Blastochloris viridis: one gene and its partner. The protein of the gene in region 2 binds, or shares a complex with, the protein of the main gene of each other region. Links are inferred from orthologs where the notes say so. Each region holds a gene or a part of one and is shown on either strand. Other genes may lie near its edges.

Evidence for each region.
Region 1: the proteins of scpA (region 2) and meaB are in contact, whole or in part, in a crystal structure (PDB 8DPB), measured with the Methylorubrum extorquens proteins. The link is inferred for Blastochloris viridis from one-to-one orthologs. Residues at the interface, in SOR27001.1 of Methylorubrum extorquens: Glu577, Glu578, Asn579, Asp580, Gly581, Arg582, Arg583, Arg585, His596, Ala604, Ser605, Ala608, Asp609, Gly611, Phe612, Asp613, Val614, Asp615, Ile616, Gly617, Pro618, Leu619, Glu625, Arg628, Gln629, Val631, Glu632, Asn633, Asp634, Glu661; in SOR26638.1 of Methylorubrum extorquens: Arg20, Ala21, Ala24, Arg25, Thr28, Ser32, Arg33, Arg34, His37, Thr98, Gly99, Gly100, Ser101, Ile102, Leu103, Lys106, Thr107, Ala110, Ala113, Ile114, Asp115, Arg116, Ala118, Phe119, Ile120, Arg121, Pro122, Pro124.

What each region holds. Positions count from the first base shown.
Region 1 is NZ_CP012946.1:2,917,568-2,923,613, forward strand. What follows is about bases 826-3,633. They hold meaB (methylmalonyl Co-A mutase-associated GTPase MeaB), read right to left. Parts: upstream 2,831-3,633; coding sequence 1,820-2,830; downstream 826-1,819. Other genes in these bases: BVIR_RS12800 (PHA/PHB synthase family protein), read left to right, coding at 826-1,561; folP (dihydropteroate synthase), read left to right, coding at 2,993-3,633. In the rest of the region: more of BVIR_RS12800, read left to right, coding at 1-825; more of folP, read left to right, coding at 3,634-3,814; folB (dihydroneopterin aldolase), read left to right, coding at 3,811-4,182; folK (2-amino-4-hydroxy-6-hydroxymethyldihydropteridine diphosphokinase), read left to right, coding at 4,169-4,666; BVIR_RS12825 (methylmalonyl-CoA mutase subunit beta), read left to right, coding at 4,831-6,046. UniProt on the Escherichia coli protein: Binds and hydrolyzes GTP. Likely functions as a G-protein chaperone that assists AdoCbl cofactor delivery to the methylmalonyl-CoA mutase (MCM) ScpA and reactivation of the enzyme during catalysis.
Region 2 is NZ_CP012946.1:2,671,022-2,677,245, reverse strand. The notes cover bases 1,559-4,544. They hold scpA (methylmalonyl-CoA mutase), read left to right. Parts: upstream 1,559-1,961; coding sequence 1,962-4,127; downstream 4,128-4,544. Other genes in these bases: BVIR_RS11695 (hypothetical protein), read left to right, coding at 1,559-1,721. Also shown: BVIR_RS16480 (GtrA family protein), read left to right, coding at 1-570; BVIR_RS11700 (hypothetical protein), read left to right, coding at 869-1,291; more of BVIR_RS11695, read left to right, coding at 1,341-1,558; BVIR_RS11685 (SGNH/GDSL hydrolase family protein), read right to left, coding at 4,680-6,224. UniProt on the Escherichia coli protein: Catalyzes the interconversion of succinyl-CoA and methylmalonyl-CoA. Could be part of a pathway that converts succinate to propionate.

The DNA of each region.
Region 1 (6,046 bases), 250 kb from region 2 along the record:
GGCCTATGCCCGCTTCGCCACGGCCGCGATGTCCAGCACGGTCACCGGAGAGATGGCGACGCCGCCGGTCGCGCCCTCGCGCAACGATCACCGCTTCGACGATCCGGCCTGGGCGGGCCTGCCCTACGTGCTGTGGCAGCAGGCGTTCCTGGCCCAGGAGCAATGGTGGGAGCGCGCCACCCAGCCGGTGCGCGGCGTTGCCAAGATCAATGCCGACCGCGCCGCCTTCGTCGCCCGCCAGCTGCTCGACGCCGCCTCGCCCTCCAACCTGCCGTGGCTGAACCCGACCGTGGTGCGGCGCACACTGGAGGAAGGCGGCGCCAACCTCGCCCGCGGCCTCGCCAACGCCGCCGACGACGCTGCCGCCGCCCTCGCCAAGGCCGAGCGGCCGACCTCGCTGGCGTTCGAGGTCGGCGTCAACGTCGCCGCCACGCCCGGCACCGTCATCTATCGCAACGAGCTGATGGAGCTGATCCAGTACACCCCGGCGACGCCGTCGGTGCTGGCCGAGCCGGTGCTGATCGTGCCGGCCTGGATCATGAAGTTCTACATCCTCGATTTGTCGCCTGCGAACTCGCTGATCCGCTGGCTGGTCGGCCAGGGCCACACCGTGTTCGCGATCTCCTGGCGCAACCCCACCGACGCCGACCGCGACGTCGAGTTCGACGCCTACCGCACCCGCGGCATCCTGGCGGCGCTGGACGCGGTCGGCGCCGTGGTGCCCGACCGCAAGATCCACGCCTGCGGCTATTGCTTAGGGGGCACCCAGCTCGCCATCGCCGCCGCCAAGATGGCGCGCGACGGCGACGAGCGCCTCGCCTCGGTGACGCTGCTGGCGGCGCAGACCGACTTCTCCGAGGCTGGCGAGCTGATGCTGTTCGTCGACGAGAACCAGATCGCCTTCCTGGAAGACCTGATGTGGGACCAGGGCGTGCTGGAGAGCGGCCAGATGTCCGGCGCCTTCCAGCTGCTCCGCTCCAACGATCTGGTGTGGTCGCGGATGGTGAAGTCGTATCTGCTCGGCGAGCGCGACGTCGAAAGCGACCTTGCCGCCTGGAACGCCGACGCCACCCGCATGCCCTACCGCATGCACGCGCAGTATCTGCGCCGGCTGTTCCTGGAGAACCGCCTCACCGCCGGCCGCTACGTGCTCGACGGCCGGCCGGTGGCGCTGAAGGACATCCGGGTGCCGCTGTTCGTGGTCGGCACCGAGACCGACCACATCGCGCCGTGGCGCTCGGTCTACAAGCTGCATCTGTTCACCGAGAGCGAGCTGACGTTCGTGCTCACCTCGGGCGGCCACAATGCCGGCATCGTGTCCGAGCCTGGCCATCGCGGCCGGCGCCACCGCATCGCCACCGCCAAGGGCGACGACGCCTATGTCGACCCCGACAGCTGGCTCGCCACCGCGCCGGCCACCGCCGGGTCGTGGTGGCCGGCGTGGTCGGGCTGGCTTGCGGCGCGCAGCGCCGCCGATCGGGTGGCGCCGCCGCCGGTCGGCGCGCCAAGCGAGGGCCTGGTGCCGCTCGGCCCGGCGCCGGGCGCGTATGTGAAGGGGTGATACGGTTTCCGATTGATCAGCTCGGGCTCTTCTTCCTTCTCCCCTTGCGGGAGAGGGTGAAGAGCGATCTTTAGATCGCGAGGCGGGTGAGGAGTAAAACCGAGCCGCCGTGAAATGCCCCCTCACCCGGCTCGGATTTCGCTTCGCTCATCCTTGCCACCCTCTCCCGCAAGGGGAGAGGGTGAAGAGCGGCTCCCCACCGAGGCTGTTCAGAGGTCATCCTCCGGAAACCGTGTGAGGTGGGTGGGGTTCGTCCCTTCAGAACCCCAACAGCTCGGCGATCTCGTCGGCGGCGAGCGACACCGGCAGCGAGCCCTCGGCCACCGCCTGCTCCAGCGCCGGCACCCGCGCCCGCACCAAAGGGTCATTGTGGATGCGGGACTTCAGCCGGTCGTCGACCATCGCCCACATCCATTTCACCTGCTGGGCCCGGCGCTTTTCCTGCAATTCGCCCGCGGCGGTGGTCTTGGTGCGGTGGTCGAGCACGTGCGACCACAGCAGCTCGATGCCGTCCTTGGTCGCCGCCGAATAGGTGATCACCGGCGGCTGCCACACCTCGGACGCCGGGGTGAGGATGTGCAGCGCCGCCTTGTACTCGGCCGCCGCGATGCGGGCGCGGGCGAGGTTGTCGCCGTCGGCCTTGTTGACGGCGATGAGGTCGGCGAGTTCCAGCAAGCCCTTCTTGATGCCCTGCAGCTCGTCGCCGGCGCCGGGCAGCATCAAGGCGACGAAGATGTCGGTGAGATCGGCCACCGCGGTTTCCGACTGGCCGATGCCGACCGTCTCGACCAGAATGACGTCGTAGCCGGCCGCCTCGCACACCAGCATGGTCTCGCGGGTCTTGGCGGCGACGCCGCCCAGCGTGCCGGCCGAGGGCGAGGGCCGGATGAAGGCGTTGTCGTCGGCGGCGAGATTCACCATGCGGGTCTTGTCGCCGAGAATCGAGCCGCCGGTGCGGGTCGAGGACGGGTCGACCGCCAGCACCGCGACGCGGTGGCCTTTCGCGGTGAGGTGGCTGCCCAGGACGTCGATGGTGGTCGACTTGCCGACGCCGGGCACGCCGGTGATGCCGACCCGGATCGCCCGGCCGGTGTCGGGCAGAAGGTTGGCGAGCAGAGCCCGAGCGTCGGCCTGGTGGGCCGGCTTCTTGGACTCCACCAAAGTGATGGCGCGGGCCACCGCGGCGCGCTGGCCGGCACGTACGGCCTTGGCCAGCGCCGCGAGGGCGGGAGACAGGCTGGAAGTGGGGTAGCAGGCAGCGTTCGTCATGCCTTCGGCTTAGAGGGTTTGAGGAAAACTGGAAACCGCTTTGCGCATGGCAGCGCCCTGCCGCCACCGATGGTCTTGCCGCTTGACTCCGCGGCGGCCGCGCCGCAAAGCGGCGTAATGTCGCTCGCCGCTTCCAGCCTCTCCGCAACGCCGCCGCCTCGAATGGCCGATTCCCGCTGGCTCGACCGCGCGCTTCAGGCCCGCCGGCCGCTGGTGATGGGCATCCTCAACGTCACGCCCGATTCGTTCTCGGACGGCGGCTGCTTCGACGCCCCGGCGACGGCGCTCGCCCGCGCGCGCGCCATCCGGGATGAGGGCGCCGACATCCTCGATATCGGCGCCGAATCGACCAGGCCCTATGGCGACTCCGCGCCGGTCTCGGCCGAGGAGGAGTGGGCGCGGCTCGCCGAGACGCTGCCGGCGGCGGTGAGCTTCGGCATTCCGGTGTCGGTCGACACCATGAAGGCCACGGTCGCCGCCCGCGCGCTGAAAGCCGGCGCCGCCATGCTCAACGACGTGTGGGGCCTGCAACGCGACCCCGACATGGCGCGCGTCGCCGCCGAGCACGACGTGCCGGTGGTGGTGATGCACAACCGCGACAGCGTCGACCCCGACATCGACATCATGGCCGACATCGAGCGCTTCTTCGAGCGGTCGCTGGAGATCGCCGCCCGCGCCGGGCTGAAGCCGGAGCGCATCGTGCTCGACCCCGGCATCGGCTTCGGCAAGACGCCGCGGCAGAGCATCATCGCCATCGCCCGCCTGGCCGAGCTGTCGCTGTTCGGCCGGCCGATCCTGATGGGGCTGTCGCGCAAGCGCTTCATCGACGCGGTGTCGCCGGCGCCGCCGCTGCAGCGGCTGGCCGGCTCGCTGGCCGGCAACCTCGCCGCGGTGGCGGCGGGAGCGATGATCGTGCGGGTGCACGACGTGTTCGAAACGGTGCAGGCGCTGAAGGTGCGTGGCGCGATCGAGTCTGAGCGATGAGCGATCGTATTTTCGTCAAGGGCCTGATGCTGCACGCATTTCACGGCTGCCACGCGTTCGAGGCCGAGATCGGCCAGCATTTCGCGCTCGACATCACCCTCGACCTCGACCTTGGCGCCGCGGTGGCGACCGACCGGCTGTCGGCCACAGTGTCCTACGACGCCATCGTCACGGTGGCGCGCGAGGCGTTCCTCGGCCGCCGCTACAAGCTGGTGGAGGCCGCCGCCGGCGCCCTCACCGAGGCGCTGTTCGCGACCTTCCCGTCGATCGAGGCGATCGAGGTCACGGTGCGCAAGCCCAACGCGCCGCTGACGGCGGTGTTCGCCGAAGTCGGCGTCACCTTGGTGCGCCGCCGTGGCGCCGCCTGACGCCGCCTCGGCCCTGCTCGGGCTCGGCGGCAATCTCGGCGACGTGGCATCGACGCTCGACCGCGCGCTGGCGCTGTTGGCCGAGGCTGGCGAGGTCGCGGTGGTGCGGGTGTCGTCCGACTGGATCACCCCGCCGTGGGGCGTCACCGACCAGCCTGCCTTCGTCAACCGCTGCGCATTGATCGAGACCACGCTGTCGCCGCGGGCGCTGCTTGAACGGGCGCTCGAGGTCGAGCGCCGGCTCGGCCGGGTGCGCGAAGCGGGCACGCGGTGGGGGCCGCGCCCGGTCGATATCGACATTCTCAGCTATGACGACCTGACGCTGGACCAGCCCGGCCTGGTGCTGCCGCACCCCCATTTGTTCGAACGGGCGTTCGTGCTGGTGCCGCTGGCCGAGATCGCCCCCGATCGCGTCATCAACGGCCGCCGCATTGCCGACGCCGCGGCGACGATCGACCGCAGCGGCATGACGCGGGCGGGGTAGGGCGCAAACGCGAAGCGTGTTGCACCGATCCAACTCCGGTGGCGCAATGCGCCTCGCAAGTGCGCCCTGCCGACTCTCGGCGTCTGCCTATTGCCCTTTCCGCCCCGCTGGGTAGGGTCCGACGCATCCGTTTTCGCATCGATCCGGTTCAGGAGCCTCTCCCGATGACCGACGCCGACCTCAAGCTCGCGTCCGAGTTCGCCACCCCCACCCGCGACGACTGGATGAAGCTGGTCGAGACCGTGCTGAAGGGCGCGCCGTTCGACAAGAAGCTGGTCTCATTCACCGCCGACGGCATCCGCATCGAGCCGGTCTTTCCGCGCCGGGCCGACCGCGCCGCGCTGGCCGGCCGCACCGCCGGCACCGCCTGGCGGGTGGTGCAGCGCGTCGACCATCCCGATCCGGCCAAGGCCAACGCCCAGGCGCTGGAGGATCTGGAGAACGGCGCCACCGGCCTGACGCTGGTGTTCGCCGGCGCCATCGGCGCCCGCGGCTTCGGCCTGCCGCCGACGCCCCAGGCGATTTCGACCGCGCTCGGCGCGGTGGTGCTCGACGCCATCGCGCTCGACTTCGACCTCGGCCCCGAGGCGGCCGCGGTGCCCGGCGCGTTCGCCGCGCTGGTCGCAGAACTCGGCGTCGCCCCGGCTGCGCTCGACGTCCGCTTCGGCCTCGATCCGCTCGGCTCCGCCGCCGTGCGCGGCGGCCTCGCCAAACCGTGGCCGCAGCTCGCGCCGGCATTCGCCGCCGAGGTGGCCGCGCTGGCGAGCGCCGGCTTCCGCGGCCCGTTCGCGGTCGCCGACGGCCGCCCGGTGCACGATGCCGGCGGCTCGGAGGCGCAGGAGCTGGCGTTCGTGCTCGCCGCCGGCGTCGCCTATCTGCGCGCGCTGGAGGCCGGCGGCATCCCGCTCGATGACGCCCGCCGCTTCGTCTATGCCCGCCTCGTCGCCGACGCCGACCAGTTTCTGACGCAAGCCAAGTTCCGCGCGCTGCGCCGGCTGTGGGCGCGGGTCGAGGCCGCTTGCGGCCTCACCCCGCTGCCGCTGCGCATCGCCGGCGAGACGGCGTGGCGGATGATGACCCGGCGCGACCCGTGGGTGAACCTGCTGCGCGGCACCGTCGCCACCTTCGCCGCCGGCACCGGCGGGGTCGACGACCTCACCGTGCTGCCGTTCACCTCGGCGCTCGGGCTGGCCGATCCGTTCGCCCGCCGCATGGCGCGCAACACCCAGGTGGTGCTGATCGAGGAATCCCATCTCGACGCGGTGGCCGACCCCGGCGCCGGCGCCGGCGGCCTTGAGGCGCTGACCGACGAGCTGATCGCCCACGCCTGGACGCTGTTCCAGCAGATCGAGGCGGCCGGCGGCCTCGCCAAGGCGCTGG
Region 2 (6,224 bases):
GTTAGGACAACATTTCGCCAAGCTATAGACAATAGATTTGAAGCCATTGAGAGAACTAAATTCGCAATACTTTCAAATGCCTATGATCAGCAATTAATTAGAGTTGTCTATCCGTCGTCGAAAAATATCGCAGGTGCGCTTGAGTATATACGGGAAAGGCGATTGTCGGCATTTTCAGATAAGTCTAGCGATTCGAAAATACCGGGAGACGTGTTAAATCGTGGCTCTAGCGCTCCAGCTTGTTCTATGAATTACGTAGATAGAATTGGAAAATTATCCGATTTTGATTTTATTGTAGATGGCTGGGTCGCACACGAGGGGAACCGGCGTGCTCCACTTTGGGTAATTGCGTTTTCGTCCTCGGGGCGAGTCATCGGATTTTCACGTCCCTTAATTCCGCGACCGGACGTTATGAAAGCTGTCAACGCACCGCGTGACTATCGTGGTTTCTCCGTTCCGGTTCACCTGAGCAATGAAGATAATAATCTAGACAAGGCTAGCAACTATATTCTGGCCGTATTCAACGGCGGCTATCCGAGTGTTTGTAGGATCGATTTAAAAATGGAATGAACGCCGATTTGAACGAACCATTTGGGGTCTATATCCGATGGGTACGCTATGTAACGAGAGTATTTGGTTCGGTCGCCCCTGATGATTTGTACCGGCAGCGTGTGAGTGGCTGCTTCGGTGTAGCGTCGATTGCCGTGCGTTAAGCTCGGAACATTTTTTGGCGATACTCGGCTGCCTGACCGCACCCGCAGGCTGTCATCCGTGGCCTGCGTTGCGAGGTGGGGTGGAATGATCCGGCCGCGATTTCATCGGCGGCGCTGCTCTGGCATCATGGGCCAACGTCACTAGATGAATGACCATGAAAACTTGGCGCGCTTCCCTTCATGCCACCATCGCCGGCGGCGCCGCCGGCGTGGTGCTGCTCACCCTGATCGCCGCGGTGCACGGCACCCATTTCGACGGTGCGACGGTGTTCTTCATGGTCGGCGTCGCTCTGCCGGCGGCGCTGCTGGTTGCGGCGCCGGTCGGCTTCATTGCGTTTCCGCTGGCGCGTCTCGCGCTTGACCGGGCGGAGGCCTACACCGCCGGCCGGCTGATGCTGGTCGGCGCGGTGCTGGGCTTCGTGCTGCCGCTGACGGCGGCGTGGCGGTTCCGGTCGAGCTTCGTCACCGGCGGCTGGGCGCTCACGGTCATCTTCGTGTTGGCCGCCACCGTCGCCGGCGTCATCAGCGCCTACGCCTATCACCGGCGATCGGAACCGGCGGCGCCCCGGACCGCTTAGCTCCGCGGGTGGCCGCGGCGGCCGCTCCGCGGAACGCTTTGGAGGTTCCATGCGCGCGAATTCCGTCTTTGCTGCCATCACCCTTGCAGCCGCTTTGTTGACCGCGCCGCCGGCGATGGCCCAATCCATTGCTGTGCCCCGCGCCTTCGACGGCCTGTGGTCGGTCTACGTTGATGTACTGCGCGGCAACTGCGCGGCGAACTCCTCGTTCCCGGTCAGGGTGGTGCGCGGCGCCATCGCCTATGCCGGCCAGGTCAACATCGACGTCAGCGGCACCATCGGGCGCGACGGCCGCGTCACCGCCCGCGTCAGCCGCGGCGCGGAGACGCTGAGCATCTCCGGCCGGGTGTCGGCCGCGCGCGGCGCCGGGGTGTGGACGGCGTCCTCGCGCGGCTGCTCCGGCCGCTGGGTCGCCCGCCGGGCGGGCTGATCCGCCGCGTGGCGGAAGCGGCCGCCGCGCGGCGGCCTTCGCCGTTGTGCCGTGCCCGCGCCCGGTATGCAGCAGGGCGGGGCGCCGCTGCCGCACCTGCCCACTGGTCCCGTGCGGCGGCATCCTGCATAATCGCGCCAATCAGGGTCGGCCTCCCGGCGCATCGGCGGGGGCCTGACGTCGTCACGTCCCGGTCGGCATTGTTGCCGCCGCAACAGCCGTTTGGCGCAGAGAAGCACCATGAGCCGCATTCCCGATTTCACCCGCGTCGAATTCGCCGATGCTCCGCTGCCGGCCGTCGAGGCGACGGGCGAGCCGTGGCTCACCCCCGAGGGCATTCCGGTCAAGAGCGCCTACGGCCCCGCCGACGTCGCCGGGCTCGACTTCCTCGACACCTGGCCCGGCCTGCCGCCCTATCTGCGCGGGCCGTACCCGACCATGTACGTCAACCAGCCGTGGACGGTGCGGCAGTACGCCGGCTTCTCGACGGCGGAGGACTCCAACGCGTTCTACCGCCGCAACCTTGCCGCCGGGCAGAAGGGCCTGTCGGTGGCGTTCGACCTCGCTACCCACCGCGGCTACGATTCGGACCATCCGCGGGTGTCGGGCGACGTCGGCATGGCCGGCGTCGCGATCGATTCGATCTACGACATGCGCACGCTGTTCGCCGGCATTCCGCTCGACCAGATGAGCGTGTCGATGACCATGAACGGCGCGGTGCTGCCGATCATGGCGCTCTACATCGTCGCCGCCGAGGAGCAGGGCGTGCCGGCGCAGAAGCTCGCCGGCACCATCCAGAACGACATCCTCAAAGAATTCATGGTGCGGAACACCTATATCTATCCGCCGCTGCCCTCGATGCGGATCATCTCCGACATCTTCGCTTTCACCTCGGCCAACATGCCGAAGTTCAACTCGATCTCGATCTCCGGCTACCATATGCAGGAGGCCGGGGCGACGCAGGACCTCGAACTCGCCTATACGCTGGCCGATGGCGTCGAATACATCCGCGCCGGCATGGACGCTGGGCTCACCGTCGATGCGTTCGCGCCGCGCCTGTCGTTCTTCTGGGCGATCGGCATGAACTTCTACATGGAAGTCGCCAAGATGCGGGCGGCGCGGCTGTTGTGGGCCAAGCTGGTGAAGCAGTTCAACCCGCAGAGCCTGAAGTCGCTGCCGCTGCGCACCCACTCGCAGACCTCGGGCTGGTCGCTCACCGCGCAGGATGTGTTCAACAACGTCATGCGCACCGCGATCGAGGCGATGGCGGCGACGCAAGGCCACACCCAGTCGCTGCACACCAACGCGCTCGACGAAGCTTTGGCGCTGCCGACCGACTTTTCCGCCCGCATCGCCCGCAACACCCAGCTGTTCCTGCAGCAGGAGAGCGGCACCACCCGCATCATCGACCCGTGGGGCGGCTCCCATTATGTCGAGCGTCTCACCGCCGATCTCGCCCGCCGGGCGTGGCAGCACATCGAGGAGGTCGAAGCGCTCGGCGGCATGGCCAAGGCCATCGACGCCGGCATTCCCAAGCTGCGCATCGAGGAGGCGGCGGCCAAGACCCAGGCCCGCATCGATTCCGGCGCCCAGACCGTGGTCGGCGTCAACAAGTACATCGTCGCCGACGAAAAGCCGATCGACGTGCGCAAGGTCGACAATTCGGCGGTGCGCACCATGCAGATCGACAAGCTGAAGCGCCTGCGCGGCGAGCGCGACGAGGCGGCGGTGGCCTCCCGGCTCGACGCGCTGAGCCATGCCGCGACCGACCGCGCCAAGGGCAATTTGCTGGCGCTGGCGGTCGAGGCGGCGCGGCAGAAGGCGACGGTGGGCGAAATCTCCGACGCCTTGGAGCGGGTGTGGGGCCGCCACCGCGCCGAAATCCGCGCCATTTCCGGCGTCTACAAGCGCGAGTTCAAGAAGATGGATGACAAGGTCGCCCGCATCCAGCGCCGCGTCGAAGCGTTCGAGGCCGAGGAGGGCCGCCGCCCGCGCATCCTGGTCGCCAAGGTCGGCCAGGACGGCCACGACCGCGGCCAGAAGGTGATCGCCTCCGCCTTCGCCGACCTCGGCTTCGACGTCGACATCGGCCCGCTGTTCGCCACCCCGCAGGAGGCGGCGCGCCAGGCGGTGGAGAACGACGTCCACGTCATCGGCGTGTCCTCGCTCGCCGCCGGCCACCTCACGTTGGTGCCGGAAGTGAAGGCGGCGCTGGCGGCCGAGGGCCGCGGCGACATCATGGTGGTGGTGGGCGGCGTGATTCCGCCGCAGGACTTCCCGGCCCTGGTCGAGGCCGGCGCCGCGGCGATCTTCCCGCCCGGCACGGTGATCGCCGACGCTGCCGAGAGCCTGCTGGAGAAGCTTGCCACCCAGCTCGGCCACTTGCCCAAGCAGGCGGCGGAGTAATCGAGGTTTCGCCGTCCCGGAGCGAGCGCAAGCGAGCATCCGGGACCGTGCGAAGACGAGGGCTCTCTTCCTGCTGACGGTCCCGGCTCTCACGGCTTCGCCGTTCGGCCGGGACGACAGATGACGCCAGTGGCTCTGAGGAGCGACCTTTCTCGGCCTCATGCTGATGAGGCTGCTACCGGGTCGCGCCGTAGGCGCGCCCGATGCCAGGCAGGCTCCGCAGCCGTCTCGAAGCATGGGCCGAAGGCCGACGTCGACCAAAGGTCAAACGTAAAGGCCGTTGGTATACCGCGTCTCCGAAGGAATTCGCCTTGTGCCCTTGCGCCGACAGACAGTCAGCGCAAGGGATTTCATCGGCGTCGCGGTATATGAATTGGAGCCGCGATCTGTCGTCCCCGGCGAGCACCGCGAAGCGGTGCGAGGGAAGGGGACCCACTTTCCATTTGCGTTCCAGATGGGTTCCCTTCCCTCGCCGCTTAAGCGGCTCGGCCGGGAACGACCGGCGGTGACTGCCGCGACGTTTCGCGCCAATTCCACCGGCCAAGGCAGCCGTCAGCGCGTCCCCGCCGGCTCGTTCTGCCGCTCTTCCAGCACGGTGCGGGCGTGGCGCACCACGTGGTCGGCCATCACGGCGTGACCTTCGGCGGTGGGGTGGAACGCTCCGCCATAGAGCGCGGCGTAGGCCGGCTGCAGCACGTCGAACGGCGAGATGTTGTCGCGGTGGGTGTTGGCGGTGAGGAAGGCGTCGTTGGGGGTGCGGAACAGCCGCCAGTGCCGGCCATAGGGCAGCGTCGCCGCCGGCGAATAGGGCACGAACTCGCCGGTGGCGAGCGAACGGCGCGGCACCGCCATCATCGTCTGGTCGAGCTGGGCGCGCTGCGGCTCGCGCGCACACAGGCCGCGGCGGGCGAACGCGCCGACATGGTCGCCGATCAGGCGGAAGCCGGTGCCGGCGCCGGTGGCAAGATTGGTCGGGCAGTCCGCCCCCTTCGAGCTGGCGATGCATGTCATCCGTTGCAGCAGCCGGGCGTGGAAGCCGGACACCTCGCGCAGCCGCTCCGGGCTGAACGCCAGTTGCGGCGCGACGTCGAGGCCGAGCGTCGGCGGGCTGCCGCACAGCTGGCCGGTCTCGTCGTATTGCAGCGGCGGGTACTGGGTTTGCAGCACCCGGCCGGGTGGCACGCCGAAGCCGTCCTCGAGCGCGGACCTGACCGCCTGCAGCCGCTCGTCGAGCACCTCCAGATTGGCGTTCGCGACGCTGGGCGGGACGCGGAGCTCGTGGCCGACCCAAACGGCGATCGGCGCGACATCGGCGGCGCTGTCCGTCACCGCGTAGAGCGCGAGCGAGGACAGGCCGACGTCGTCGCCGCCGATCGACAGCAGCACGAGGTCGATCGGCCGCCGCATCGCCGTGCGCGGACACCACCGCATCGTCACCGGCTCGACGCCGATCTCGCTCGATCCGCGCGGATAGGTTGGCAGGCGGTAGGTGAGGCGGCTTGCGCGCGGGCCTTCGCACATCAGGTCGGCGAGCAGATCGAGCTGCGGCGGCACCTTGGCGCCGCCCGGCTCCTTGAAGCCTTCGCGGGCGTCGCTGGGCAGAAACAGGCCGTCGGCGACCTCCGCGCCGGCGCAGGCAAGGCTCACCAGCGTCACCGAGCGCTGGCGGTTCTCCAGCGCGAGTTGAAGGCCGACCCGCATCGGATAGCCGTAGAGCGAGCGGTGGCAATCCGGGCTGAGCCAGCGCGCCCCGCCGCGCTCGAACGCGGTGGCGAACTCGGGCGAGGCGGGCTTGAAGGCAACGCTGCTGTCGTCGTCCGGAAGCTTGCGGCGCGGCAGCGCCTTGGGGTCGACATCGCCGCCCGGCACGGCCAGCCCGAACGCTTCCACCGGCGCGAGGTTCTTCTTCAGCGCGGCGATGTCGTCGCGCAGCAGCGTCGGGTCATAGACCATCTCGCGGCGGGCGCCGAACACCACCGGCCGGTCGGGATTGGCCTCGCCGGAGGCGAACGAATCGCCGAGCGCGACGATCAAGAGGTCCTCGACCACCACCGCGGGGTCGGACAGCACCTGGCCATTGGGCAGCAGCACCGACAC